DNA from 3 places in the Ensifer sp. 2TAB8 genome. Region 3 is predicted to be linked to each of the others. Evidence: riboswitches for the same ligand, from Rfam matches in the RefSeq annotation. Region 3 holds a riboswitch; each other region holds the start of a gene.
The links. A riboswitch is a leader RNA that binds a small molecule or an ion and turns the genes downstream of it on or off. The one in region 3 is predicted to bind thiamine pyrophosphate.

Region 1 (9,708 bases), on a different contig from region 3:
CTACCCAGCGCCGCTCGCGAATGCCGGTGCGACGTTCGATCCAGCCGGGTTCGAGACCGAGTTTCGTTTCAATCTCGGCGTTTGCGACACGCCGCTCCGGAACCGCATGGCCGAACCCAACAAGGCGGGATGACCTGGCAGCGCTCACAGTCGCCCCGCCGCGAAAAGCGATGCCGCCTCGTCGATTGCGCCATAGGCCTGCGCGAGTTCGGCTTCGGTGACGCAATAGGGCGGCATCAGATAGATGACATTGCCGAGCGGGCGGATCAGCAATCGGCGCTCGCGGAAGAACGCCCTGAGCCCTGGACCGACCTCAGAGAGATAGCCGCCTGCCGGAACCTTGAGGTCCAGCGCGGCAATCGTTCCGAGCTTGCGGACGTCGTTGAAGCGGGGGTCGTCGGCAAACCGCGCGACATGCCGACGCTGCCGTTCGCTCAAAGTATCGATACGTTCCCGCACTGGCTCCTCCTTCCAGACGATGAGATTGGCGAGCGCCGCAGCGCAGGCGATCGGGTTGGCCGTGTAGGAACTCGAATGGAAGAACGTCTTGCGCCGATCGCTCGAGAGATGGGCCTCGAAGATTTCGGCCGTTGAAAGCGTCGCCGCCAGCGGCAGCGCACCACCGGTCAGCCCCTTTGACGTGCAGAGGATATCCGGCGTGATCCCGATCTGTTCGCAGGCAAACAGACTGCCGGTCCGTCCCCATCCGGTCATCACTTCGTCGGCGATCAGCAGGCTGCCGTGCCGCTCGGCGATCCGTTTCAGTTCGGAAAGCACCGACGCCGGGTAGGTCTTCATGCCGCCGGCGCCGAGAAGCAGAGGTTCGATCAACAGGGCAGCCACTTCGCCGGAGCTGCAGGCCGCCTCAAAGGCATCGAGCGTCGCCTGCTCCCGGCCTGCCTCCGGAAACGGCAGCCGATCGACGGCAAAAAGCAGCGGCGCGTAAGGCGCGTTGAAGACGCCTCGTTCACCTGTCGACATCGTACCGATCGTGTCGCCGTGATAGCCATGTTCGAGCACGCAGATGCGGTTTCGCGGCCGGCCGAGATTGTGGAAGAAGCCGAGCGCCATCTTCAACGCGACTTCGACCGCCGTCGAGCCGCTGTCGGAATAGAACACATGGGCAAGCCCTTTGGGCGCGATCTCGATCAGCCCGCTTGCCAGTTCTTCCGCCGGGGCGTGGGTGTATTCCGCGAAGATGACCTGGTCGTGGGTTTCCGTGGCCTGGCGGATCGCTTCCATGATCGCCGGATGGCGGTGACCGTGGGTGACGACCCACCAGGACGAGATCGCATCGAGGACCGACGCGCCGTCCTCGTCGAGGAGATAGGCACCCTCGGTCCGGACGACGCGGCGCATCGTCGGCTCCAGCGCATGCTGGGTGAAGGGGTACCAGACTGCGGACGTTCTCATGCCGGCACCTGCTTAAAATCGTCGATGTCGAAATTGTCGCGAAAGGCTTGCCGCAGGCGATCCGGCGTCAACGGATCGAGCCGCGGCAGCCGCCCGAGCCGGCGCACGGCGCCCAATGCAGCGATGATCGCCTCGCTATCCGCCTGCTCGTCGCCAACGAAGGCGACACCAAGGACCGGGATCACACGGCGGCGCAGCGCCTCGAGCGACAGCAGCGTGTGATTGATCGTGCCGAGCCCGGTGCGGGCGCACAGGATCACCGGGATTTGCCAGCGTGCGAACAGATCGGCAAAGACCGTTTTCTCGGTGAGCGGCACCAGGAGCCCGCCTGCGCCTTCGATGACCAGCGGTCTGTTCACCGCCGGCGGCAAGAGGCTTTCAGGCGCGATCGACACACCGTCGATACGCGCCGAGAGGTGTGGCGATGCCGGCGTTCTGAGCCTATAGGCCTCGGGCAGAATGCGCTCGGGCGGGATCCGACCGAGCCGGGCGACAGCCTCGCTGTCGGTCTCTTCGTCGAGGCCCGACTGCACCGGCTTCCAGTAGCAGCCGCAAAGCGCATCGGTCAGGGCTGCAGAGAATAGGGTCTTGCCGATGCCGGTATCCGTGCCGGTTATGATGAAACGGGGCGTCATGGCCGCTCCTCCGCCATCGCCACCTTCAAGCGCTCCAGCATGCGCATGATCATCGGCCGGTCGACATTCAACGTGATCGCGATCCGAAGCCGCGCGGTCCCCTCGGGAACGGTCGGCGGACGGATCGCCCTGATATCGAAACCTTCGACGCGCATCCGCGCGGCAATCCGTACAGCGCGGCCGTTGTCTCCGACAATAACGGGGAGGATCTGCGAGCCGCTGCCTTCGATGCCAAGGGTTTCGGCAAGCGCCTGATTGGCGAAGGCCCTGAGGCCATCGAGCTCTTCCCGGCGCTGCGGCTCATCCGCCAGCAGCGCCAGCGCTTCGCGGACGGCGGCCGCGATCAACGGCGACGGCGCGGTGGAATAGATGAAGTTGCGGGCACGATTGACAAGGTAGTTGCAAAGCACCGCACTCCCACCGATGAGAGCGCCGGAAACCCCGAGCGCCTTGCCGCAGGTGTGCAGCACCACGAGATTTTCCCGACCTTCCAAGTCGGCCGTCAGCCCGCGTCCGTCCGGCCCGAAGACGCCGGTCGCATGTGCCTCGTCGACCACAAGAAAGCCATCGTGCCGCTCAGCAAGCGCGGCGAGATCTGCAAGCGGCGCCCGGTCGCCGTCCATGGAATAGAGGCTTTCGACGGCAATCCACGGATGCCCCATGCCGCCCGCCTTCCGCCACCGGCTGATCGTATCGGCGAAAGCATCGACATCGTTGTGCGCGACGGCACGTGTGATCGCCTTGCTTGCGGCAATACCCTCGTGAGCACTCGCATGGATCAAGGCATCATGAACGATGATATCGTCGCGCTGTGGGAGCGTCGAAAACAAGGCGGCATTGGCCGCGTAGCCGCTGGCGAAGAACAGCGTGCGCGGCACGCCGAAGAACGTCGCCGCTTCCGCCTCCAGCGCCTCATGTTCCTCGTGATTGCCGCGCAACAGCCGCGAGCCGCCGGACCCGACCGGCACCCCGCGTTCAATCGCTGCGGCGATTGCCGCCTTCAGGCGCGGCGATCCGGCAAGCGCCAGATAGTCGTTGGAGGTGAAATCCATACCACCGCCGACGACCAGTTCGCGTCGGCGCCCCTTTCGATCGAGGCCGCTAAGCGTCTTCTCGTGGCGCGCGAGGAGGGCCACGGTCATTCGGCCGCGTCCTCTTTTGCCGCAAGTGCCATCGGCTTCAGCCCGAGGCGGCGGAACAGGGACGCATCGTGATCCTCCCCGGGATTGTCGGCTGTCAGTAGCGTCTCTCCGACGAAGATCGAATTGGCGCCGGCAAAGAAACAGAGCGCCTGCGTCTCGTCGCTCATATCGGTGCGGCCAGCGGAAAGCCGGACATGCGACTGCGGCATCAGGATGCGCGCCAGCGCGATGGTGCGAACGAAATCGATCGGATCAACAGGTGCGGCATCGGCAAGCTTCGAGCCCGGGATCGGGATCAGCATGTTGATCGGCACGCTTTCCGGCGGCACCGGCAGATTGGCGAGCGTTACCAGCATCGAGATCCGGTCGTCTGCCGTCTCGCCCATGCCGAGAATGCCACCTGCACAGACCTTGATGCCGGCGTCGCGGACATTGGCGAGCGTCTCCAGCCGGTCGGCAAAGCTGCGGGTGGTGATGATTTCGCCGTAGAAGCGCTCCGACGTATCGACATTGTGGTTGTAGTAATCGAGCCCGGCGTCGGCGAGCCGCTCGGACTGTTCCGGGGTCAGCATGCCAAGCGTCATGCAGGTCTCCATGCCGAGTGCCCGCACGCCGCTGATCATGGCGACGATGGCCTCCATGTCACGCTCCTTCGGGCTGCGCCAGGCGGCGCCCATGCAGTAACGTGTCGCGCCGCCATCCCTCGCCTTCCTCGCTTCCGCAAGAACCCGCTCGACTTCCATCAATTTCGACGCCTTGAGCCCGGTCGGGTAATGCGCCGACTGGCTGCAATAGCCGCAATCTTCCGCGCAGCCGCCGGTCTTGATCGACAGCAGGCGGCTCATCTGGATGGCGTTGGGGTCGAACGCGGCGCGATGGGCGGACTGCGCGCGATAGAGGAGGTCGTTGAACGGCAGATTATAGATTTTTTTTGCATCAGCCAGAATCCAACGCGGCTCGGTCGCTTTAGCGGTGACTGAAGTCGACTCGGTCGAACTGTTTACGTCGAGCATGTGTGTTCATTTCCCCGTTCGCGAACCAGTAAAATAGATAGAATCCATAATTATCTATAATTTTCACAAGGACGGGTTACCGCAACCACTTTTAAGTAGGCCAGTGGGCATTTCAGCAATCCAAGGATGCATTATCACAATCCAGCAGGTGACATGAAGGCAACAAACGGCATCGTTTTCCGCTCGGTGAATTGAATTCGGGATAGCAGCAATGAACTCGCAACATCCTGCTCTAATGAGCTTTCCTCCCAACTCATCTGCAGATCTATCGACGCGAGCCGCCTCAACAACGCAGAGACTCAGCGACTTGTGCCTCATCCAATTTTTATAGATAATTTTTGGCTGGAGACACTCGGCGTGATACTCGCATCGGCGGCTCTTGACAAAATCCGGTCCAGCCGTTCAGTTTGAAGCATTCACCAGGGGTGTCCCGGCAAGGGGCTGAGATTCTGCCAGGCGGTTTCCGCGGCGCAGTGACCCGTTGAACCTGATCCAGTTCATACTGGCGTAGGGACGGTGCAGACATCGCTGCCGCATTCGCGTTCGCGCGAGCCTATCGCGGCAAGGCGTCCTTCCATCCCCTACGGCGCGAACTGGGTCTCCAACTATGGAGCCTCGGCAGTGCGTATCATCATCGCGACTTTGCTTCTTTCGGGCCGGCGGCCGGTTCCGCACCGTGGGGCGCATTGACCATGCGCGTCCTGATCAAAGGCGCCGGCGTCGTCGGACTGGCCTTGGCGCATGAACTGAATGGTCGCGGCGTCGAAGTTGCCGTTGCGGAGCGGCAGGCGGGCTTCGGCGGTGCAGCATCCTGGTTTGCCGGCGGCATGCTGGCGCCCTGGTGCGAGCGCGAAAGTGCCGAGGAAGCGGTACTGACACGCGGCATCGGCGCCATCGACTGGTGGGACCGGGCGCTTCCGGGCGAAGTATCGCGCAACGGCACGCTGGTCGTCGCCCCGGCACGAGATGCCGGCGAACTCAAACGCTTCGCTTCGCGCACGTCCGGCTTCGAATGGCTTGACGCAGAGGCGATCGCGCGGCTGGAGCCGGCGCTTGCCGGGCGCTTCCAGCAGGCGCTGTTCTTTCCCGGCGAAGCACATATCGATCCTCGCCGGGCACTTGTCTTGCTGCGGCAAAAGCTGGTCGAGCGTGGCGTTGCCTTCGTCGAAGAGACGGATGACGGCAGCGGCCACGATATGATCGCCGACTGTAGCGGCGCGTCTCGGATCGGCGCCATTGCCGGCCTGCGCGGCGTGCGAGGCGAGATGCTCTATCTGCAGACAGGCGAAGTGGAGCTGTCGCGACCGGTTCGGCTCATCCATCCGCGCATCCCGCTCTACATCGTGCCGCGCGGCGATGGGCTCTTCATGTGCGGGGCGACCATGATCGAAACGGACGATGGCGGGCCGATTGCCGCCCGCTCGTTGATGGAACTCCTGAACGCCGCCTACACGCTGCACCCGGTCTTTGGCGAAGCGCGACTCATCGAAACCGGAACCGGCGTCCGGCCGGCCTTTGCCGACAACCTGCCGCGCGTCATGTGCGCCGGAAACACCATCACGCTCAACGGGCTTTACCGCCACGGTTTCCTGCTCTCGCCAACTCTGGCCGAGGAGGCGGCGGATCTTGCCCTTGCCCGGAACCTGAAGGGAGATGCCGCATGAAACTGATCGTCAACGGCGAGGATCACGACCTCGCAGTCGCAAACCTTGCCGAACTTCTGGCCGCACTCGACTTTGAAGGCGATTGGCTTGCCACCGCCGTCAACGGCGAGCTGGTACATCGGACGGATCGCTCGGCCCATGCCCTCAACGATCGCGACCGGATCGAAATACTCTCACCGATGAAGGGAGGCTGAGACATGCTGACGCTTTATGGACAGGAATTGCGCTCGCGCCTGCTTCTGGGTACCGCCCGCTACCCCTCGCCGGCCGCCCTTGAAGACGCGGCTCGCGCGTCTGCGACCGAGATCCTCACGGTTTCGCTCCGCCGCGAAACCGCCGGCGGCCGCCAGGGCGGCGCCTTCTTCGAACTGATCCGGTCTCTCGGCGTGCATGTGCTCCCGAATACCGCCGGCTGCCACTCGGTATCGGAAGCGGTACTGACGGCGAAGATGGCACGCGAAGTCTTCGGCACGAACTGGATCAAGCTCGAGGTGATCGGCCATCAGGATACGCTCCAGCCCGACGTCTTCGGACTGGTGGAGGCAGCGCGCATTCTCTCAGCCGAAGGCTTCGAGGTCTTTCCCTATACGACCGACGACCTGGTGGTCGGCGAGCGGCTCGTTGAGGCCGGGTGCAAGGTGCTGATGCCCTGGTGCGCGCCGATCGGCAGTGCCATGGGGCCGCAGAACCTCCCGGCGCTCAGGGCCATGCGGGCGCACTTTCCGGATATGCCGCTGATCGTCGATGCCGGCATCGGCCGCCCTTCACACGCAACCATCGTGATGGAGCTTGGCTTCGACGCGGTCCTGCTGAACACTGCCGTTGCCGGCGCAGCAAAACCGGCTCTCATGGCCGCGGCCTTCGCCCGGGCGATCGATGCAGGACGTGACGCCTTTGAGGCCGGCATGCTGGAGCCACGCGATTTTGCCGTCCCCTCCACCCCCGTCATCGGAAAGGCGGTGTTTGCGTGAAACTTGATCCCTTCTACCTCATCGTCGACAGCGCCCGGTGGATCGAGCGGCTGGTGCCGCTCGGCGTCAAACTGGTGCAGCTTCGCGTCAAAGACCGCCCGGAAGCGGAGCTTCGCGACGAGATCCGTGCGGCCAAGGCAGTATGCAAACGTCATGGCTGCCAGCTTGTCGTCAACGACTACTGGCGCCTCGCGATCGCCGAAGGCTGCGACTTCGTCCATCTCGGCCAGGAGGATCTGGCGGAGGCGGATCTTGCCGCGATCCGCGCAGCCGGCCTGAAGCTCGGCCTTAGCACCCACGACGAGGCAGAGCTTGAGACGGCGATTGCCGCGAAACCCGACTATGTTGCGCTCGGGCCGATCTATCCGACGATCCTGAAGCAGATGAAATGGGATCCGCAGGGGTTGCCGCGGCTCTCCGCCTGGCGGGAACGCGTCCAGCCGCTGCCGCTCGTTGCGATCGGCGGCCTCAACATCGAGCGGATCGCCGGCGTCTTCGAGCACGGCGCGGACAGCGCCGCCGTCGTCACCGATATCACGCTGAATGCCGACCCCGAGGGGCGGACACGGGAATGGATCGCACGCACGCAGCCGTGGCGCTGCCTCAGGCAATCGCAAGTTCGGAAAGCCAGGCCGACCCCAGGCCGTGCCTGTCGCAATAGGCCGTGAGGCGGTCGCGCGTCTTGCCCGGTCGGTCAATCCCGAGAAAGCGCGAGGCGTTTCTCCAGAGGATGTTCTGCTGGTGCTCGTCGCTGACGCTGGCGAGCGTCAGTTGCTCGGCAATCCTCGATACATAGGCGTTGTAGTCTTTTTCCAGCGCCATCATCGACCAGTCGGTGCCAAACATGAGGTGACGGGCGTCGGGGTCGTAGTCATCAAGCCATTTGTCCAGCAACTGCCGGATCTCTGCGTGAAGATTCTTGTCGTCGCTGCTGACCAATTCACTGAGATAGCTCAGATCCGCAAAAAGGTTCAGGCGACGCTCGTGGTCGATTGTCCTGCCGATGATGTCCTCCCAGGTCGGCGGCCCGGAAAACTTGTCCTGGGCACAGGAAACCATTACGCCCGTCGGCGCGCCCGGGCGTATGACTTCGTCGAAAGCGCCAAAATGCGCGAGATTGATCCGCAGCTTGTCGTACTGGTTGGTGTCGAGCAGATCCTTCCAATAGGCGGGGCTTGCCAGGTTGCCGTAGCCACAGCCGGCCCCGATGCTGTTTTCCGCATGGGCCATGATCGGCACATCGTTGTCGCGGCACCAGACGTAAAGCCGCTTCAGAGCGGCATCGATCGCCGGATCCGCATTGCCCCATGCCTTGAAGCCCATCGGCGGGTAGATCTTGACGCCGATGAAGCCCTTTTCCATGATCGCATACTGGACATTTGCCAGCGACGAACCCGGCCTTTGCGCCTCGCGGTGCGGATCGAAGCCGACGAAGCTATGCATGCGGATGCCGTGCTTCCTGGTGACGAGCTGCTGGACCTCGTCCATCACGTCGATCTGGTCGCGCTGAGGCGATGATCGACCGTGCAGCGATTTGTCGAAGTCCAGGATACTCGGCGTGATCAGCGACAGCCGGCATTTGGACGCGAAGATCTTGATATAGGCCTCGGCCAGGTTTTCCCGGTAGTCCTGCATCAGCCGGACGAAAGAAAGATAGGTGCCGATCTGGTCGTGCGCCTTTGCGTTGTTGGCGAGAGTATCGACCTCCGCGTCACTCATGGCGCCGCCCGAACGCCGCTGGTCCAGTCGCCTCTGGAATGTCTGCGGCAGATTGGGGGTGCCGCCGAGTTGCTGCAGCAGGCCGTCATAATCGGGGGATTCGCCAAGGCTGCGCCGTGAGAATGTGGAGCGCTGTTCGTTGGCGCGCGAGATCAGCTCCCTGATCGCGACACGCAATTGCTCGTCCTTGCGCCGCGCAAGTTCGGCGTCGGAAATGCGCCGGGCACCCTTCCTTAGGACAGCGAGCTCATGCTTGGCTTTGGGCGCGACGTCGCCAAGCGCGGTCACGAGAAAGACCACCAGCGCGTTTTCCAGTCCCTTCGCTTCCTGCGCGTTCGCCGAGAGCCTTTTCTCGGGCATCTTCTCACGCAGCGCCACGTAGCGAACGAGCCCTTCCACCGGCACATCGGCCGCGTTGAAGAAATGACAATGCACGTCGATGATCGGATGACTGAGACTGCAGGCGCCGGGCGAAGGCAGATGCCGGCATCCGGAAAGCACATTTGCAAGCACGCCCGCCGAAACCAGCCGCAAGACATCACGGCGCGTCACGGCGGCAACCGGACCAGCCCAGTCGACCCCCATCGTCCCCTCCTGTTGCGAGACCCCCTCGAACAATCGGGGAAACATTACTCCGTCCGAAGGCCGCGCGAAACAGCTATTTACTTGCCGTTACTGACATCTCGTAGATCAGCGCGAGTCGTCTTTCAGTCAGACAGGAGGCGTGTTACTCTAAAATCTTGGGGAGAATTTTGCGTGGTTGGTGGCGCCGGCAAATATGAATTCCAACGTTACCTGTCCGGAGCCCTGGTCCAATGGTCCTCCCCGGCAGCGACGGAATCGGCTGCCCCCGCACGGGAAGACTTTCTCGGTTCGCTGCTTTTCGCCGACATTTCCGGCTTCACCCGCCTGACGGCCAAATGGTCCGAAAGCGACCGTGCCGCCGGTGCGGAGCGCGTCAGCCTGCTCCTGAACGCCTTCATGGGCGAGCTCATCAACCATATTGAAGAGCATGGCGGTACGGTCTTGAGTTTCGCGGGCGACAGCCTGATTGCCGGCTGGCGGGCACCCTCCCCAGAGGAACTCGAGCAGACTGCCTGGCGCAGCTGCTATTGCGCCGAACGGATCCGCGAGCAAATCGGCGGCCCGGG
Region 2 (9,708 bases), on a different contig from region 3:
TGCAGCGCCAGGCGCTGCATGCTGCTTCACAGGTCTATCGCTTCGAGCGCCGGGATCCACCGGTCGCCGATGTCGGCCTTCTGCGCGAAGCCTGCTGGCAGGAGCGTGCGGTCGTCATCGGCTATGTGGACGCCGGACAGCAAGGGACCGACCGAAAGGTTCTGCCGCTCGCGATCGTCTATCTGGAGCGGGTGCTGGTGCTGCTCGCCTGGTGCTGCCTGCGTCAGGACTTCCGCAAGTTCCGCGTCGACCGCATCGTCGATATCAGAATGACGGACGAGAGCTTCCGCCCGCGCCGGGTGCCGATGCTGAGGGATTTCGTCGCCTATCTGAACGCCGGCGCACCCGAAACGTCGAAGATGACCTTGAGCGGCCAATAGCCAAAACGACGACGCGGCCCGTGTTGCCACGGACCGCGTTCGGACTGCTTTTTGCAGTCATGCCTTGGGAGGCAACCTTATTCGGCCGGCTGCAGCGCGGGCTGCGGAAGGCCTGCAGGCGCGCGACCGCCGAGCGTCGCAGCCATCTGCGCCTCGTCCAGTTCGCCTTCCCACTTCGCAACGACGATCGTGGCGACCGCATTGCCGACGAAGTTGGTGAGCGCGCGGCATTCCGACATGAAGCGGTCGATGCCGAGGATCAGCGCCATGCCGGCAACCGGTACGGCCGGGACGACCGAAAGCGTCGCAGCCAGTGTGATGAAGCCTGCACCGGTAATGCCCGCAGCGCCCTTGGAGCTCAGCATCGCAACGAGCAGCAGCAGCACCTGGTCGCCGAGCGACAGGGGGATATCCATCGCCTGGGCGATGAAGAGCGCGGCCAGCGTCATGTAGATGTTGGTGCCGTCGAGGTTGAAGGAGTAGCCCGTCGGGATGACGAGACCGACGACCGAGCGCTTGCAGCCGGCCTTTTCCATCTTGCTCATGAGGCCAGGAAGAGCGGCTTCCGACGAGGAGGTGCCGAGCACCAGCAGCAGCTCTTCCTTGATGTAGCGGATCAGCGCGACGATCGAGAAGCCGTTGTAGCGGGCGACGGCGCCGAGAACCAGGAACACGAAGAGGAACGAAGTGAGGTAGAACGTGCCGATCAGCATCGCCAGGTTGGCGATCGAGCCGACGCCGTATTTGCCGATGGTGAAAGCCATGGCGCCGAAGGCGCCGATCGGAGCGGCCTTCATCAGGATGCTGACGAGCTTGAAGACCGGCAGCGTAAGCGCATGCAGGAAGTCTACGACCGGCTCGGCCTTCTGGCCGACCATGGCGAGCGCCAGACCGAAGAGCACGGAAATGAACAGCACCTGCAGGATGTCGCCATCGGCAAAGGCGCCGACCAGCGTCGTCGGGATGATGTTCATCAGGAAGCCGGTGATCGTCTGCTCATGGGCCTTCTCGGCATAGGTCGTCACAGCCTTGACGTCGAGCGAGGCGGGATCGATGTGCATGCCGGCGCCGGGCTGCACGACATTGGCGACGATCAGGCCGATGACCAGGGCGAGGGTCGAGAAGGTCAGGAAGTAGATCATCGCCTTGCCGGCGACGCGACCGACCTTGGCAAGATCGGTCATGCCGGCAATCCCGGTCGCCACCGTCAGGAAGATGACCGGCGCGATGATCATCTTGACGAGGCGGATGAAGGCGTCGCCGAGCGGCTTAAGCTCGGTGCCGAGCGAAGGATAGAAATGGCCGAGCAGGATGCCCGCGGCGATCGCCGCCAGAACCTGGACATAGAGATGGCGATAGAAAGGTGTCTTGCCGCGCGGTTCCGCGGATTGGTCGATAATCATGAGATCCTCCACTGGACCCAGTCCGGCGTCATGCCGGGCCTCCCGGGTCAATTTCCGATGCGCGACAGCTCGGGCTGTCATGAGGATGTCGTTTGCAACGGGCGTGCCAGTTCTCCGGAGCAGTAGCCAAGCCATTGAATCAATGAGGATGTTTGTGCGCGTGGCGCGACACGCACAAAGAGTTGAGCGGATTTCCGCACAGATGATCTGGAAGCCTGAGCGAAAAAATGCACAATCAGGCCATGTTCAATGCCCAATCCGCCCCCCTCAACCTGGCAGATTTCGACCAGTCCATGCGCCGTACCTGGCTTGCCTTTGCCGGCCTCGCTCTGGCGCTGCTCGTCGCCGGCCTTCTGTTCGCCGGCGAATACGGGCGCAACCAGGCGCTCGATATGGTCGACGCCCAAAGCCGGATCGATGCCAATCTGAAGGCCTCGCTGTTGCGCGCCGTGCTCGAACGCCAACGCTCGACGCCGCTGGTGCTGGCCGACGACGTCGAGGTGAAGGCCGCCCTTTCGACCCGCGACGGCCAGGCGCTGCAACGGCTGAACGAGAAGCTGCAGGCGCTTGCGGCCAACACGGAGGCCGCCGTCATCTACGTGATCGACCCCGACGGGGTGGCCGTCGCCGCCAGCAACTGGCGCGAGCCAACGAGCTTTGTCGGCAACGACTACGCCTTCCGCGAATATTTCCGCATGGCGATGCGCGACGGCAAGGCCGAGCATTTCGCGATGGGCACGGTCAGCAAGCGGCCGGGCCTCTACATTTCGCGTCGGGTCCAGGGACCTGACGGCCCGATTGGCGTTGTCGTCGCCAAGCTCGAGTTCGACGATGTAGAGGCCGAATGGCTCGCCTCCGGCAAGCCCGTCTATGTCACCGACCGGCGCGGCATCGTGCTGATCACCAGCTTCCCCTCTTGGCGGTTCATGACGACGAGAACCATTCCGCGCGATCGCGTCGCCGCCATCCGCGACAGCCTGCAATTCGGCGATGCCTCGCTGCTGCCACTGCCGTTTAGGGACATCGAACCGACCAGCGACGGCTCCAGCGAACTGCGCGCGCTCCTGCCGGGCGACAGCGAGCGGCGGTTCCTGCGGGTGGAAACCATGGTTCCGACCACGAGCTGGCGGCTCGAACAGCTGGCACCGCTCGATGGCGCGATCTCCGCGGCAACCCGCGAGGCCCGGCTGATCGCGCTCGCCGTCCTCGTGCCGCTGCTGGCGCTCGCCGCTTTCCTTCTGCGCCGACGCCAGGCCCTGACGCTGGTCGCAGCGCGGGAGCGCGTCGCCCGCGACGAACTGGAGCGGCGCGTGGCAGAACGAACGCAGGACCTCAGCCTCGCTCGCGATCATCTCGAAACGGAGATCGCCGACCACAGGCGCACCGGTGAGAAACTCCAGGCGGTGCAGCAGGAACTGGTTCAGGCGAACCGGCTGGCGATCCTCGGCCAGGTGGCGGCCGGCGTTGCCCACGAAATCAACCAGCCAGTCGCCACCATCCGTGCCTATGCCGACAATGCCCGTACCTTCCTCGACCGTGGCCAGCAGCAAACGGCGGTGGAGAACCTCGCCAGCATCGCCGAACTCACCGAACGGGTCGGCGCTATCACCGACGAGCTGCGCAGCTTTGCCCGCAAGGGCCGCTTCGTCGCCGAACCGACCCCCATGCGCGAGGTGATCGAGGGCGCGCTGATGCTGCTGCGCAGCCGGTTTGCCGGCCGCATGGATGCGATCGTCATCGACCTGCCGGAAAACGGGCTCAGCGTTTACGGCAGCCGCATCCGCCTCGAACAAGTGCTGATCAATCTGCTGCAAAATGCGCTGGAAGCGCTGGGTACGCGCGGCGATGCCGAGATCCGCGTGCACTGCGCGGACGGACCCTCCGGCACCGTTTCGCTTGTTGTCGCCGACAACGGCCCCGGCATTCCCCAGCATATCCGCGAGGACCTGTTCACCCCATTCAACACCTCCAAGGACGAAGGGCTCGGCCTCGGGCTTGCCATCTCCAAGGAGATCGTCGCCGATTATGGCGGCGAGATCGCCGTCGAAACCAGCGACAAGGGCACCGTCTTCACGGTTCGCCTGAAGAGGGCCTGAGCAATGCAGCCGACCGTCTATCTCGTCGACGACGACAACCACCTGCGCAAGGCGATGACGCAGACGCTGGAGCTCGCCAACCTTACCGTCGCCTCGTTTGCCAGCGCCGCCGAAGCGCTGGAGACGCTCGACGCAAATTTCGACGGCATCGTCGTCAGCGATATCCGCATGCCGGGCATCGACGGCTTGGCGTTCTATCGGCGCATCGCGGCCGTCGACGCGGACCTGCCCGTAATCCTGGTCACCGGCCATGGCGATATTCCGATGGCGGTGCAGGCCCTGCAGGACGGCGTCTACGACTTCATCCCAAAACCCTTTGCCGCCGACCGGCTGGTGCAGAGCGTGCGACGTGCACTCGAAAAGCGAAAGCTCGTCATGGAAAACCGCGCGCTGAAACGGGCCGCGGAGGCAGCCGGAGACAGCCTGCCGCTGATCGGCCAGACGCCTGTCATGGAACGCTTGCGCCAGACGATTCGGCACATCGCCGATACCGATGTGGACGTGCTGGTCGCCGGCGAAACCGGCAGCGGCAAGGAAGTGGTCGCGACCCTGCTCCACAACTGGAGCCGGCGCCGTAACGGCAATTTCGTGGCGCTCAACTGCGGCGCCTTGCCGGAAACGGTAATCGAAAGCGAACTCTTCGGCCACGAACAGGGCGCCTTTACCGGCGCCTTGAAGAAGCGCATCGGCCGGATAGAACATGCGAGCGGCGGTACGCTGTTTCTCGACGAGATCGAGGCGATGCCGCCGGCAACGCAGGTGAAGATGCTGCGTGTTTTGGAAGCGCGCGAGATCACGCCACTCGGCACCAACCAGGTGCGACCGGTCGATATCCGCGTCATCGCTGCTGCCAAGATCGATCTCGGCAATCCGGCTGAGCGCGGCGATTTCCGAGAAGATCTCTACTTCAGATTGAATGTCGTGACGCTATCGATCCCGCCTCTGCGCGAACGCCGCGACGATATCCCGCTGCTGTTCTCGCACTTCCTGACCCGGGCAGCCGAGCGCTTCAGGCGCGACGTACCCATGATCTCGCCGGCTGCGCAACAGCACCTGATGACCCATGCCTGGCCCGGCAATGTGCGCGAACTCTCGCACTTTGCCGAACGGGTGGCGCTTGGTGTCGAAGGCCCACTCGGACAAGCGATTGCGCCTGCCGGACAGCCGGGATTTGCGCTACCCGAACGGCTCGAACGCTATGAGGCGGAAATCCTGAAGGAGGCGCTGCGCGCCCAGCGTGGCGACGTCAAGGCGACGATCGAAGCGCTCGGAATTCCGCGCAAGACCTTCTACGACAAGCTCCAGCGCCATGGTATCAACCGCGCCGACTACGCTGAGCGGTCGGCACCGGATAAGGCCGACCGCTAGCGCCAAACTCACTTCCGCAAATACACGTATTAGGTGCATCTTCATCGACAGGCGAATTCGCGCTTGACGTCCCGGGCCGATCAATGGCTATGATCTAGGCATTCACCAGGGGGGTCCCGCAAGGGGCTGAGATTCTGCTGGATGGTCGGCTTGCCGGCTATAGCGCAGTGACCCGTTGAACCTGATCCAGTTCATACTGGCGTAGGGACGGTGCAGATATCGAAGCCAGGATTCCGTGCGTCCAGCATCTGGCGGAGCGTCTTTCATCTTTCCGGCATCAGAACTGGGTCTCCAATCGCAACTTGGAGCCTCGTCATGAATATTGCCACCAAACCTACTCCCCTCTCGGTCACGCAAGGCCCGCTTCCCGCCTCCCGCAAGATCCACAAGCCGGGCATCCTTCACCCGGATATCCGCGTACCGATGCGCGAGATCGCGCTGCACCCGACCTCGGGCGAGCCGCCGGTCACGGTCTATGATTCCTCCGGCGACTACACAGCCGACGACGCCGAGATCCGCATCGAGGACGGTCTGCCGCGGCTCCGCCGCAACTGGATCGTCGACCGCGGCGATGTGGAAACCTATGAGGGACGCACCGTCCGCCCGGAGGACAACGGCTTTGTGAGCGGAGACCGGCTGACGCCGACCTTCCCGTTCCAGCACGCACCGCTGAAGGCAACGGCTGGCCGCGCAGTGACCCAGCTTGCCTATGCCCGCGCCGGCATCATCACGCCCGAAATGGAGTTCGTCGCCATCCGCGAAAATCTCGGCCGCGAGGCGGCGCGGGCGAAGGTCCGCGACGGCGAGAGCTTCGGCGCCCACATCCCCGACCATGTAACGCCGGAATTCGTTCGCCAGGAAATTGCCAGCGGCCGGGCGATCCTGCCCGCCAACATCAACCACCCGGAATCCGAACCGATGATCATCGGACGGAACTTCCTGGTGAAAATCAATGCCAATATCGGCAACTCCGCCGTCACCTCGTCTATGGCCGAAGAGGTCGAGAAGATGGTCTGGGCAACCCGCTGGGGCGCCGACACGGTCATGGACCTCTCGACCGGCCGCAACATCCACAACATCCGCGAATGGATCATCCGGAATTCACCGGTTCCGATCGGCACCGTGCCACTTTACCAGGCTCTGGAAAAGGTCAACGGCATTGCCGAGGACCTCACCTGGGAAGTCTATCGCGACACATTGATCGAGCAGGCCGAACAGGGCGTCGACTACTTCACCATCCATGCCGGCGTCCGCCTGCATTACATCCCGCTCACCGTCGATCGCGTCACCGGCATCGTTTCGCGCGGCGGCTCGATCATGGCCAAGTGGTGTCTGCACCACCACCGCGAAAGCTTCCTCTACGAGCATTTCGAGGAGATCTGCGACATCTGCCGCGCCTATGACGTCTCCTTCTCGCTCGGCGACGGCCTGCGCCCGGGCTCGATCGCCGACGCCAACGACGCCGCGCAATTCGCCGAACTCGAAACGCTGGGCGAACTCACAAAGATCGCCTGGGCCAAGGATTGTCAGGTGATGATCGAGGGCCCCGGTCACGTGCCGATGCACAAGATCAAGGAGAACATGGACAAGCAGCTCACCGTTTGCGGCGAAGCGCCGTTCTACACGCTCGGACCGCTGACGACGGACATCGCACCGGGCTACGACCACATCACCTCGGGCATCGGCGCGGCCATGATTGGCTGGTTCGGCACCGCCATGCTCTGCTACGTCACGCCGAAGGAGCATCTCGGCCTGCCCGACCGCAATGACGTCAAGGTGGGTGTCATTACCTACAAGATCGCCGCCCACGCCGCCGACCTCGCCAAGGGCCATCCGGCCGCTCAGGTGCGCGACGACGCGCTCTCGCGCGCCCGCTTCGAGTTCCGCTGGGAGGACCAGTTCAACCTCTCGCTCGACCCGGAGACGGCCCGCAACTTCCACGACGAGACCCTGCCGAAGGAGGCGCACAAGGTCGCGCATTTCTGCTCGATGTGCGGCCCGAAATTCTGCTCCATGCGGATCTCGCACGACATCCGGGCCGAGGCGCAGAAGGAAGGGCTGGAGGCAATGGCGGCGAAATACCGCGAAGGCGGCGACCTCTACATGCCGGTAGAAGAGGCGGCTGGCGCGGCCGAGTAGACGCAAAGACACGCTGAAGGGGCCAGTCACAGCCCCTTCAGTTCGCGCAGGACTTCCGTCCAGCGCCCCAGAGGCGGAAGCGGAGACCGCCAACGGACTCCTTCGCCGTCATGCTCGGGAGGGGCGAGCGTGCACCTTCCGCTCGATCCCATCGAGCAGCACGCTGGCATCGGCAAAGGTCATGCGGCTCCATATGTTCGCGCAGATTGTGGCCGACGCCTTCACGGCGGGCTAGGAAGATCGCCACTGTGGGGCTGGCGACCATCTGCGCGTTGTGGTCGCCGCCATGGGCCCCGCACCTTGCGCACCACTTCACCCGTCACCCGAATAACTTGTCCCTGCGTCGATTGAGCGGTATGCAAGATTCACGCGAAAGTCGCTGTCGGCGAAATTCATTCGCAATGAATTGCCGTCTCTGCCGCGCAGAAGGTCTTGCAAAACGGCGCAAGTACGCCGTTCGCACAAGGAGTAAAGACTTGAGGTCACGCCTGCTGAGACTGACGGCTCTGGCGATGGGAGCCCTTGCACTCGCCGGTGGCCTCCCGCGCGACGGGCGTTTTGCCGCGGGCTTTTCCTGGATTTCCGCCGCCCATGCGGACGACGCCGATGTCGGCGGCGGGAATGGCGAAGGTGCTCCGGGCGGCAGCGACCAAGGCGGCGAAAACATCGGGAGCGGCGGCACCGAGGGTGGCGGCGATGGGGGTGGCGGCGATTGGGGCTCCGGCGATGGTAGCGGCGCGGGCGAAGGACCCGGCGGGACCGGTGCAGGCGGCGGCGGTGGCGCCATCGACGGGGTTGGCGTCTTTGACGGAGATAGCGAGCGCCACTCATCCTCTTCGCGCGACGGGCGGGATTATGGACCAACCGGCAGCGCATGGCACGGCGGCAGCAGTTTCCTCAACCTTTTCCGCCGGACGCCGGAAGGGCCTATCGAGGGGAATCGGCCAGAGTCTTCCCTCAGGCAGAAGAGCGATGCGGGATCCAGCAAAAGCGCAGGTAACACGAAAAGAGAGCCTTGAAGAGACGTCTGCTTCGTCACGACGAAGGGTGACGTGACGTGCGCAGTTTATCGCGGACGCAGAAACGCCTGTGTCTGGATGCCCGGGCCAAGCCCGAGCATGACGGCGCAGAGGGAGGCGCGATATCGATCCCGTTCAATCAACGAACGCGCAGAGTCCCTATCCCCCTCTAGCGACCACTCACCATCCACTCGACCACATCGAGCAGCACGTTGGCGCCGGCGACGAGCTCATCCGGCTCCGTGTGTTCACGCGGATTGTGGCTGATGCCATCGCGGCTCGGAACGAAGATCATCGCCGTCGGCGCAATGCGGGCGATCATCTGGGCGTCGTGGCCGGCGCCCGAGGTCATGCGCCGGCTCTTGAGGCCTCGCGCGCTGGCCGAAGCCTCGATCGTCGCGACGATGCCCTGATCGAAAGCCACCGGCTGGAAGCGTGCAAGCCGCTCGACCGAGATCTGGACCCCCTCTTCCGCGCCGATACGCGCGAGAAAGTCCGACAGCGCCGCTTCGAGCACCAGCAGTCGTTCCTCGTCCGGATCGCGCAGATCGACCGTGAAGACGGCACGCGACGGGATGACGTTGATCGCGTCGGGCTCGAAACGCATGGTGCCGATGGTCGCCACGCTCGGCGCGTTCGAGCGGGCGATATGCTCGCGCAGGAAGACACTGACGCGGGCGGCGGCGAGACCGGCGTCGGAGCGCATCGCCATCGGTGTCGTGCCGGCATGGTTGGCGACGCCATCGATCGTCACGCGCTGCCAGGAAATACCCTGCAGGTTCTCGACGGCACCGATTGCAAAGCCCTCGCGCTGCAGCACCGGCCCCTGCTCGATATGGAGTTCGACATAGGCGTGGGGCTTGAGGAAACCCGGCTCGACATTGCCGGCATAGCCAATCCGCTCGAGTTCCTCGCCCAGCGACGAGCCATCCGTGCCGATGGTCGCGAGCGCCGTCTCCAGCGGCAGGCCGCCGACATAGACGAGCGAGCCGAGCATGTCGGGCGCAAAACGCACGCCCTCCTCGTTGGTGAAGGCGGCAACGACGATCGGCCGCGTCGGCGACACGCCACGCTCCTTCAGCGTCTCGATCACTTCGAGCGCGGCAAGCACGCCGTAACATCCGTCATAGATGCCGGCATTGATGACCGTGTCGATGTGCGAGCCGAGCATGACCGGCGCTTCGCCGCTATTGCCCTCGTCGCGCCAGATGCCGAAGATGTTGCCGATGCGGTCGACCGCAGCGTCGAGTCCTGCCGCCTCGATCCAGGCGACGAGGCGATCGCGACCGGCCTTGTCGTTGTC
Region 3 (9,708 bases):
GCGCCTGCGCACGCTCGCTGCGCGCAACCGCTAAGCCGATACCCATTGAAAAAAGAAGCCTCCGCGACCCCGTCGCGGAGGCTTTTTCGTGTCCTTACTCCGCCGCTTGGCGCAACGGTTCCTCGCGCTCGACCGGCGCGACCAGCGGCCGTAACCGAACCGTGCGGCGATACCAGACATAGCTGAGAATGCAGACGAGGCCGAAGCTGGGAATGATCGTACCGAGCGCCAGCGCCGGAACACCGACCGCGGCAGCCAGCGCGCCGCCGAGAAGCCCCGATCCCATCTGGATGAAGCCCATCATCGCCGAGGCCGTGCCGGCGATATGCGGAAAGGGCGCCATCGCCGCGGTCATCATATAGGGCATCACGAAGGCAATGCCGAAGGCATAGATACCGATCGGCAACATGACCGAAAGGAAGCTCGGCGAGAGCATGTGCATGGTGTAGGCGAGGATCAGGCTCGCCGCACCGATGAAGACGAGACCGGCCGGCACCAGCGCCTGCGGCGTGAAAACGCGCATCAGCAGGCGCACCACCACCGTACCTGAAAAGAACAGGCCCGACTGCATCAACATGCCGACGCCAAACTCGGTTGGTGTCAGGCCCACCTCGTTGATCAGCACGAAGGGAAGCATCGTCGCCCAGGCATAGAGCGCACCGACCGCGCCGCCGATGACGAGCGTCGAGGACATGAAGCGGCTGTCGCTGACCAATGTGCGATAGGCCGCGACGATCGGCTTCAAGTGCCCCTTGCTCGGGTCCGGCGTTACCGTCTCCGCCATGAAGAATTGCACCGTGATGCAGGCCATGGCAGCGAAGCCGACCATCAGGAAGAAGATCGACTGCCAGCCGAAGAGGCCGAGCGCCAGGCCGCCGAGCGTCGGTGAGACCGCAGGACCGAGTGCCAGCATCATGCCGATCATGTTCATGATGCGCGCCGCTTCGGTCCCGGTGAACTGGTCGCGCACGATCGCACGCGCCACCGTCATGCCGACGGAAGCGCCGATGCCCTGCACCAGGCGCCCGGCCAGAAGCACTACGATCGAGGGCGCCAAGGCCGCCATCAGGCTGCCGACCAGATAGATTGCCATGAAGATCAACGTGGCACGGCGCCGACCGATGACATCGGAAAGCGTGCCCGACACAAGCTGGGCGAAGGCGAATCCAGCAAAGTAAAGCGACAGCGTCATCTTGATCGCCGCCTCGCTGGACGAGAAGGCGCGCACCAGTTCCGGCATGGCCGGGGTGTAGAGCGCCATGGAAACGGGCCCGAGCGCGACCAGGAAGGCGCCGATGATGCTCGTGCGCCGTTCGCTCATGCGACGCGTCATCGCAAGGCTCCGGCCCGGTCTTCGGATTTTTCCACCATCTCCTTGCCTGCAAGGCAGGGATCGAGCTGGCGCAGGTTGTCGCGCAGGATACGCAGGTTGGAACAGAGAAACGCGCGCGTTTCCTCGTCGAGTCCCGCCGTATAGGCGTTCATCATCTCCCGCAGCCCCGTCATCAGCTCGGAAAGCAGCGGGCCGGCCTTTTCGGTGATGACGACGTTCTTGGCGCGGCGGTCCGCAGGATCCGGAACACGCGCGACAAGCCCGGTCGCCTCCAGTCGGTCGAGATAGGCCGACAGCGTCATCGGCTCGATGCCCATGCGTGTGGCGATCTCGGCCTGCTTGATGCCTTCGGTGAGCGCCACCTGGATCAGCGTGCGCGCCTCGCCGGGCGTGATGCCCAGATCCATGGCATTGACCTTGCGGTCGAACGCCCCGCGCAACAGGCGCGAGACATCCGTCAGAAGCATTCCAATGGTTTCGGATTCGAGTTTGAATGGCATCAGCATCGTTCACAAATGATATAATAAGCTTTACTTACCATATCATTCGACGCCATTCAACGCACCAGTGGCTGTGGCTTAGCCCTCGAGCTCCTCGCGCAGCATTTCGAGTTCCAGCCATTCCTCTTCCATGCGGGCAAGATCCGCACGAAGTTTCTCCAGTTCCTGCGCGAGCTTCGCAAAAGCATTTGGATCTTTTGTGAAAAGATTGGGATCGGCCATCTTTTCTTCGCGCTTGGCGGCCTCGGCCTCCGCCTTGGCAATTTCCTTCGGCAGATTTTCAAGCACGAATTTCTGCTTGTAGGAAAGCTTGCCCTTGGCCGCCTTCGGCGCTTCGGCGGCAGGCGCAGCTGCATCGGCCTTGGCCTTTTCCACCTTTTCGGCCCTGCGCTTCTCCTCGATCGCACCCTTGCGCTGCGTCATCATGTCGGAGTAGCCGCCGGCATATTCGATCCAGCGTCCGTCTGGTGCATCCGGGTTCGCCGGCGCGATCGTCGAGGTGACGGTGCGGTCGAGAAAGTCACGGTCGTGGCTGACGAGGATGACCGTTCCGGCAAAACCGGCGACAATCTCCTGCAGGAGGTCGAGCGTTTCGATATCGAGGTCGTTGGTCGGTTCGTCGAGGATCAGAAGGTTGGTCGCCCGCGCCAGGATACGCGCCAGCATCAGCCTTGCCCGCTCGCCGCCCGAGAGTTCGCGGATCGGCGTGCGCGCCTGCTCCGGCTGGAACAGGAAATCCTTCATGTAGCCGGTGACGTGGCGCTGTTCGCCATTGACCAGCAGGCTCTCGCCGCGCCCGTCCGTCAGGTAATGCGCCAGCGTGTCGTCCAGATTGAGATCTTCGCGCTTCTGGTCGAGTGTCGCCATTTCGAGATTGGTGCCGAGCTTGACCGTGCCCGTATCCGGCTCGATCTGACCGGTCAGCATTTTCAGGAGCGTCGTCTTGCCGGCACCGTTCGGGCCGACGAGACCGATGCGGTCGCCGCGATGCACGCGGATCGAAAAGGGCGCAACGATGGTGCGGTCCCCATAGGCCTTGCTGATCTTCTCGGCCTCGATCACCAGCTTACCCGATTCCTTGGCATCGGCGGCCGTCGCCTGCACCGTCCCTTGCGGCCCCTTGTGGCCGCGATAGACGGCCCGCATGTTCTGCAGCTCGCCGAGGCGGCGCATGTTGCGCTTGCGCCGGGCCGTCACGCCGTAGCGTAGCCAGTGCTCCTCACGCTCGATCGCCTTGCCGAGCTTGTGCTGTTCCAGCTCTTCGGCCTCAAGCACCTCGTCGCGCCACGCCTCGAAATGGCCAAAACCGCGATCGAGCCGGCGCGACTGGCCGCGATCGAGCCACACGGTGGCGGTCGACACCTTCTCGAGGAAGCGCCGGTCGTGCGAGATCAAGACGAGCGCCGACCGGCTGCGGGTCAGTTCGTCTTCCAGCCATTCGATCGTCGGCAGATCGAGATGGTTGGTCGGCTCGTCGAGCAGCAGGATATCCGGCTCCGGCGCCATGACGCGAGCGAGCGCTGCCCTGCGCGCCTCGCCGCCCGAGAGCTGCTTCGGATCCTCGTCGCCTGTCAGCCCCAGGTGCTGCAGCAGATAGGCGACGCGATACGGGTCGTCGCTCGGCCCCAGGCCCGCCTCGGCATAGGCCTGCACCGTGTCGTAGCCGTCGAAATCCGGCGCCTGGTGCAGATAGCGGATGGTCGCCGACGGATGACGGAACACCTCGCCCGACTGCGCCTCTGCAAGCCCGGCGGCGATCTTCATCAGCGTCGACTTGCCCGAGCCGTTGCGCCCGACCAGGCAGATGCGGTCACCCGGCTCCACTTGCAGGTTCGCGCCGGCCAGAAGCGGCGTGCCGCCAAAGGTAAGGAAGATATCGTCGAGTTTCAGAATGGGAGGCGCCAAGGCTCAGGCTCCGGAAAGATCATAGGGGCGGGCAAGCACGATGGCGCGACCGCTCTTGAGAGTGAAGCGAAGGGGACCCTCCGCAACGTTGGAAACGGTTCGGGATGAGCCGAACGGCAGGGTGAAATCGTCGAGCGGATAGCGCGCATTGACGATCGAAAGGCCGGTAAGTTCGGTCAGACCTAGCACCGAGAAGAGGCAACCCTTCGGCAGGTCGAGCTCGAGCGGACCGGCAAGCAGCGGATAGGCCTCTTCCTCGCCCGAGGTCATCAGCACCGGAAGCCCACGCTCGGCAAGGGCGACAGCATGCAGCAGATGCATGAAGGCGTGGTCGCTGCGGGTGCCGCCGAGCGCGCCCGCGAAAATCAGCCGATCGGCGCCGCGCGATAGCGCTGCCTCAACCGCGATCTCGCCATCCGTCGCCGCCTTTGCCGCCGGATAGGGCTCGCGTGGAACGGAGGCGAACTCGGAAAGCAACGCGTCTTCGGTCGAATCGAAATCGCCGACCCAGACATCGGGTACGACGCCGAGCAAACGGGCATGGCGCATGCCGCCGTCAGCTGCAACGAAGCGGCTTCCGCTCAGCTGTCGTGTCAGCCGGTCGGTCAGCGAAAGGGCGCCGCCAAGCAGAATGGTGAAGGTCGATCGAGCCATGGCAAAGCCCATAGCGCAAAGGACCGCGGAAGGAAAACGAAGAAAACCGTTGGACGACCGGTTCTCGAAATTTTGCTGAAGCCGTCAGTGCCCTTCCGGCACCGGATCTGGAAACAGCATGCCGGCATAGATGCCCGGGGTCGAATCCGGAATCTCGAACGCACCGGCTACCCGCTCGTAGAACTTCGCCGGTCCGACGCCGCCGATGACTGCATAGCCATAGCCGGCCTCGCGCATCGCCGTCAGGCTGGCGATCAGCAGCGCCTCGCCAATCCCCTGGCCGCGCATGCCTTCATCGACGCCCGTCGGACCGAAGAAGCCGAGCGCGGTCACATCGTGGCAGGCAAAGCCGACGATCTTTTCCTCGTGCACCGCGACATGCATGCGCGTCGGGGTGGAAGAGAAGGCCGCTTCCGCCTCGCCCGCCCAGCCGGCACCAAAGGTCTTCTCGATCCAGGAGACGACCAGGCGGCGCTCCGGCGCCATGGCACGGCGAATGCTGATACCCGCTCCAAGCCTCGACTGAGGCTGAGACGGCAGGGCGTAAAGTCGAACGAGCATATCTGGCATGGCGTTTCCTCCTCGCTGCAGTGGTGTAGCGCAGTTGGCGGCTTACGCAAATACGAGCCAATGCCCCGCTCCAAGGCGCCACTTTCGGCTTCCCCCAAACATCGCTTGCCATGGAACCAGCGTGGCGGTAAATCTTTTGCCGCTCTAACGGGGTGCCTCCCGACCGCATAGCGGCCGGAGGCTGAGAGGCGTGCAACGCCAACCCGCGGAACCTGATCCGGCTCATACCGGCGGAGGGATTAGACGCGATCGGATCGATACGCCCTTTTCCCATGCAACAACGAACTTTGGGAGAGGTGCCTGCCATGTCCAATTCATCGCAACACAAACTGTTTAGCCGGCTAGCTCTGGCTGCTACCGCAAGTCTCGTCTTCGCCCACCATGCAACGGCAGCCGACAAAACGCTGACGGTCTATACCTATGAGAGCTTCATCACCGAATGGGGCCCGGGCGCCAAGGTGGCGGAAGCCTTCGAAAAGACCTGCGAGTGCAAGGTCAATTATGTCGGCGTCGCCGATGGTGTCGAATTGCTCACCCGCCTGAAGCTCGAAGGCGACGCCTCGAAGGCCGACATCGTGCTCGGCCTCGATACCAACCTCGTGGCGGAAGCCAAGGCGACCGGCTTCTTCGCGCCGCACGGCGTCGATGCCAAGGAGCTGAAGGTTCCGGGCGGCTTCTCCGACGATACCTTCCTTCCCTATGATTACGGCCACTTCGCCGTCGTCTACGATACCGAAACGTTGAAGACGCCACCGAAGAGTCTGAAGGAGCTCGTCGAAGGCGACCCGTCACAGAAGATCGTCATCGAGGACCCGCGCACCTCGACGCCGGGCCTCGGCCTGCTGCTCTGGGTCAAGGCCGTCTATGGCGACGAGGCCGGCGCTGCCTGGGCTAAGCTCAAGGACCGCGTTCTGACCGTCACTCCCGGCTGGTCGGAAGCGTACGGCCTCTTCACCAAGGGCGAAGCACCGATGGTGCTCTCCTACACCACCTCGCCGGCCTATCACATGGTCGCGGAAAACACCGAGCGCTACCAGGCGGCGGCCTTCTCCGAAGGCCACTACATCCAGATCGAAGTCGCCGGCATGACCAAGCATGCCATGGAGCCGGACCTGGCAAAACAGTTCCTAAGCTTCATGACCGGACCGGAGTTCCAGTCGATCATCCCGACGACCAACTGGATGATGCCGGTCGGCGTCACCAGCGAGCCGCTGCCGGATGCCTTCAACAAGCTGGTCAATCCGGAGAAGACCTTCCTGCTGCCGTCGGAAGAAGTCGCGAAGAACCGCAAGGCCTGGATCGACGAATGGCTTGCCGCCATGAGCAAGAACTGAGGCCGGATTGTTCGCACTGCGCGAAAACCGCATGACTGTTGTCGCCGGGGCGCTCTGCCTCGGCGCCTTCCTGCTCTTCGTCGGCCTGGCGATAGCAGCCTTGCTCGCCCAGACCGCCGGCACGAACGAAGGCAACCTGTTCGACGCCTATATCTGGCGCGTCACCCGCTTCACGCTGCTGCAGGCAACCCTCTCGACGCTGCTGTCGGTGCTGTTCGCCATTCCCGTGGCGCGGGCACTGGCGCGGCGGCCTCGGTTCTTCGGTCGCATCTGGCTGTTGCGGCTGATGGCGCTGCCGCTCGGCCTGCCCGTTCTCGTCGGCGCGCTCGGTCTGATCGAGATCTGGGGACGCCAGGGCTTCCTCAACTCCGGCCTGCGCTGGCTCGGCCTCGAGCAGCCGATCAGCATCTATGGCCTGTTCGGCATCCTGCTCGCGCATGTCTTCTTCAACATGCCGCTGGCAGCACGCCTGTTGCTGGCCGGGCTTGAACGCATTCCCGCCGAATACTGGCGTAGCGCCGCCAATCTCGGCATGCCGTCCCGCGCGCTTTTCCGGTTCATCGAATGGCCTGTCCTGCGTGGCTTGCTGCCGGGCGCGGCCGGCCTCGTCTTCATGCTCTGCGCCACCAGCTTCACGCTCGTGCTGACGCTTGGCGGCGGTCCCGCGGCCAGCACCATCGAGGTCGCGATCTATCAGGCCCTGCGCTTCGATTTCGACCCGCCGCGCGCGATCGCGCTATCCGGCCTGCAGATCGCCATGACCGGCGCCCTGCTGCTCATTCTTCGACGTCTGGCAACAGAGCCGGAAGAGGGCATGACCGGCGGTCGCACGGTTCGCCGCTTCGATGGCGCAAGGCCCGTCGCACGGCTTAACGATAGCGCCTGTATCATTCTCGCATTGCTCTTCCTCATTGCCCCGCTGATCGCGGTCGTCGTCTCGGGCCTGCAGGCCGATATCCTGAAGCTTGCGCGCGATCCGAACGTGCATCGGGCACTGGTGACGAGCGCTTCGATCGCGCTTGCCTCGGCGCTCGCCTCCGTCGCCATGGCAGCCGTGATGATCCGTGCTGCGGCCACGGTTACCGCCCCACGCCATACAGGCGCGTTGGCACGCGGCTTTGCCGGTACGATCGGCGCCAGCACCTCGCTGATCCTGCTGGTGCCGCCAGTTGTGCTCGGCGCCGGCTGGTTCCTGCTCCTCCGCCCCTTCGGCGATGTCGCGCGCTTTGCGCCTGTCATCGTCGTGGCGATCAATGCCCTGATGGCCCTTCCCTTCGTCCACCGGATTCTCGCGCCGGCCATGGCCACGCACGCGGCGCGCTCCGAACGGCTGACCGCAAGCCTTGGCATCCGCGGCTTTCATCGCCTGCGATGGATCGATCTTCCCGTCCTTCGCAAACCATTGCTGATGGCGCTCTCCTTTGCCATGGCGCTATCGCTCGGCGATCTCGGCGCGGTGGCCCTCTTCGGCTCCCAGGACATGGTGACGCTTCCCTGGCTGCTCTATAGCCGCATGGGCAGCTACCGCACCGCCGATGCGGCCGGCCTCGCCCTCTTCCTCGGGCTTCTCTGCCTGATCTTCACCATTCTCGGTACGGCAAATGACAGCCGGCGGGAAGGACGTACAGCATGACCGAACCCACCGCCGCCATAGAACTGCGCAATGTCGAGGTTCGTTTCGAAACGGCCGCGCTGCACTTCGATTGCACCATCGCCACCGGCGGCATCGTCGCCGTCGCCGGCGCCTCCGGTTCCGGCAAGTCGACGCTCTTCCACCTGATCGCAGGCTTTGAAGACCCTGACCGCGGCGAGATCCGCATCCTGGGCGAAGAGGCTGCCAGCAAGCCGCCCTCGGAACGGCCGATCTCGATGATCTTCCAGGACAACAATCTCTTCGCCCATCTCGATATCGCGACCAATGTCGGTCTGGGCATCAACCCGGCGCTTGCCCTGACGGACGAAGATCGAACGACGATTGAGGACGCACTTCGGCGCGTTGGGCTTGAAGGCTTCACACGCCGGCTGCCGCCCACGCTTTCCGGCGGCGAGCGCCAGCGTGTCGCACTCGCCCGCGCGCTCGTGCGGCATCGCCCTCTGCTGCTGCTGGACGAACCTTTCGCCGCACTCGACCCCGGCATGCGCGCCGGCATGCGCACGCTGCTCAGCGAGTTGCATGCGGAAGAAGGCAACACCATCCTGATGATCACACACCATCCCGAAGACGTGAAGGCGCTGGCCGATAGCGTGCTTTTTCTCGACCAGGGGCGTATCATTGCACACGATACACTCGACCGCTTCCTGGAGCGGCGTGACAATGCGGCGATCGACCGCTTTCTTGGCAACGCCTGAAGGGGGGCCTGGTTTCTCGTCGGCCCCAGCCGATTGCCACAATTTGACCGCGGCGCCATGCGACGCGCGAATTATCCGGCGAAGGCGTGAATATTCGCGCATCCGTTGCCGTGATACCACGGGGCAACTATTTCTACCGAGACAAACTAGGCAGGTGGCGCTGAAATCAGATACAGCAAGACCAGGGCTGAACAGTCGCGGCGAAGCAACGCTGCCGGACTGAAAAAGTAGGACTTTCAACGCTGTCGCTCCATCGGCCCGCCGTATGCGGGCGGAGCGGCAGACGGGAAACGGGCTGAGGCATGGAGAGGCATACAGTCACACACGACCGGTTCCCGCCGAAGCGCGGACGGCTGCGTGCACGCGTCGTGGTTGCATTGCTTGCGACCACGCTTCTCTCCGCATGCCAGTCTGTGATCGAGCAATCCTACGAGCCGACGGTTTCGCCCTCGTCCAATCCGCAGATTGTCGACGAGGTCCAGAAGAACGATCCCCGCGCCAAGATGGGCGCACGTGAACATCCGCGCATCGTTGCAAGCTATGGCGGCGAATACAAGGATGCAAAGACGGAACGGCTGGTCGCCCGCATCGCCGGCGCGCTGACGGCCGTCTCGGAAAACCCGCAGCAGTCCTATCGCATCACCATCTTGAATTCGCCGGCAATCAACGCCTTTGCGCTGCCGGGTGGATATCTCTACGTGACCCGCGGCCTGCTCGCGCTTGCCAACGATGCCTCCGAGGTCGCCGCCGTCCTTTCGCACGAGATGGCGCACGTCACCGCCAACCATGGCATCGAGCGCCAGCAGCGCGAAGAAGCGGAAGTCATCGCCAGCCGCGTGGTCTCCGAAGTGCTGTCGTCCGATCTCGCCGGCAAGCAGGCGCTCGCCCGCGGCAAGCTGAGGCTCGCAGCCTTCTCGCGCAACCAGGAGCTCCAGGCTGACGTCATCGGCGTACGCATGCTCGGCGAAGCCGGCTACGATCCCTACGCGGCCGCACGCTTCCTGGATTCGATGGCCGCCTATAGCCGCTTTACGGCCGTCGACCCGGAATCCGACCAGAGCCT

Region 1: another riboswitch for thiamine pyrophosphate. It lies ahead of thiO (glycine oxidase ThiO); the one in region 3 lies ahead of thiB (thiamine ABC transporter substrate binding subunit).
Region 2: another riboswitch for thiamine pyrophosphate. It lies ahead of thiC (phosphomethylpyrimidine synthase ThiC); the one in region 3 lies ahead of thiB (thiamine ABC transporter substrate binding subunit).

The regions. Positions count from the first base shown of each region.
Region 1 covers NZ_JBFRGB010000005.1:271,643-281,350, forward strand. Annotated here, with positions in the region: gene AB4Z53_RS12230 (beta-ketoacyl-ACP synthase III) at 1-148, opposite strand, end outside; gene AB4Z53_RS12235 (adenosylmethionine--8-amino-7-oxononanoate transaminase) at 145-1,413, opposite strand; gene bioD (dethiobiotin synthase) at 1,410-2,048, opposite strand; gene AB4Z53_RS12245 (8-amino-7-oxononanoate synthase) at 2,045-3,190, opposite strand; gene bioB (biotin synthase BioB) at 3,187-4,203, opposite strand; TPP riboswitch at 4,615-4,735, shown strand; gene thiO (glycine oxidase ThiO) at 4,896-5,867, shown strand; gene thiS (sulfur carrier protein ThiS) at 5,864-6,061, shown strand; gene AB4Z53_RS12265 (thiazole synthase) at 6,065-6,838, shown strand; gene AB4Z53_RS12270 (thiamine phosphate synthase) at 6,835-7,506, shown strand; gene AB4Z53_RS12275 (amidohydrolase family protein) at 7,442-9,142, opposite strand; gene AB4Z53_RS12280 (AAA family ATPase) at 9,224-9,708, shown strand, end outside.
Region 2 covers NZ_JBFRGB010000005.1:134,684-144,391, forward strand. Annotated here, with positions in the region: gene AB4Z53_RS11600 (helix-turn-helix transcriptional regulator) at 1-380, shown strand, start outside; gene AB4Z53_RS11605 (dicarboxylate/amino acid:cation symporter) at 458-1,783, opposite strand; gene AB4Z53_RS11610 (sensor histidine kinase) at 2,011-3,879, shown strand; gene AB4Z53_RS11615 (sigma-54-dependent transcriptional regulator) at 3,883-5,247, shown strand; TPP riboswitch at 5,345-5,473, shown strand; gene thiC (phosphomethylpyrimidine synthase ThiC) at 5,563-7,386, shown strand; gene AB4Z53_RS11625 (hypothetical protein) at 7,869-8,213, opposite strand; gene AB4Z53_RS11630 (Zn-dependent hydrolase) at 8,575-9,708, opposite strand, start outside.
Region 3 covers NZ_JBFRGB010000003.1:77,271-86,978, reverse strand. Annotated here, with positions in the region: gene AB4Z53_RS08410 (argininosuccinate synthase) at 1-34, shown strand, start outside; gene AB4Z53_RS08405 (multidrug effflux MFS transporter) at 95-1,333, opposite strand; gene AB4Z53_RS08400 (MarR family winged helix-turn-helix transcriptional regulator) at 1,330-1,833, opposite strand; gene AB4Z53_RS08395 (ABC-F family ATP-binding cassette domain-containing protein) at 1,912-3,738, opposite strand; gene AB4Z53_RS08390 (thiamine diphosphokinase) at 3,742-4,392, opposite strand; gene AB4Z53_RS08385 (GNAT family N-acetyltransferase) at 4,477-4,962, opposite strand; TPP riboswitch at 5,101-5,218, shown strand; gene thiB (thiamine ABC transporter substrate binding subunit) at 5,268-6,296, shown strand; gene thiP (thiamine/thiamine pyrophosphate ABC transporter permease ThiP) at 6,304-7,929, shown strand; gene thiQ (thiamine ABC transporter ATP-binding protein) at 7,926-8,645, shown strand; gene AB4Z53_RS08365 (M48 family metalloprotease) at 8,948-9,708, shown strand, end outside.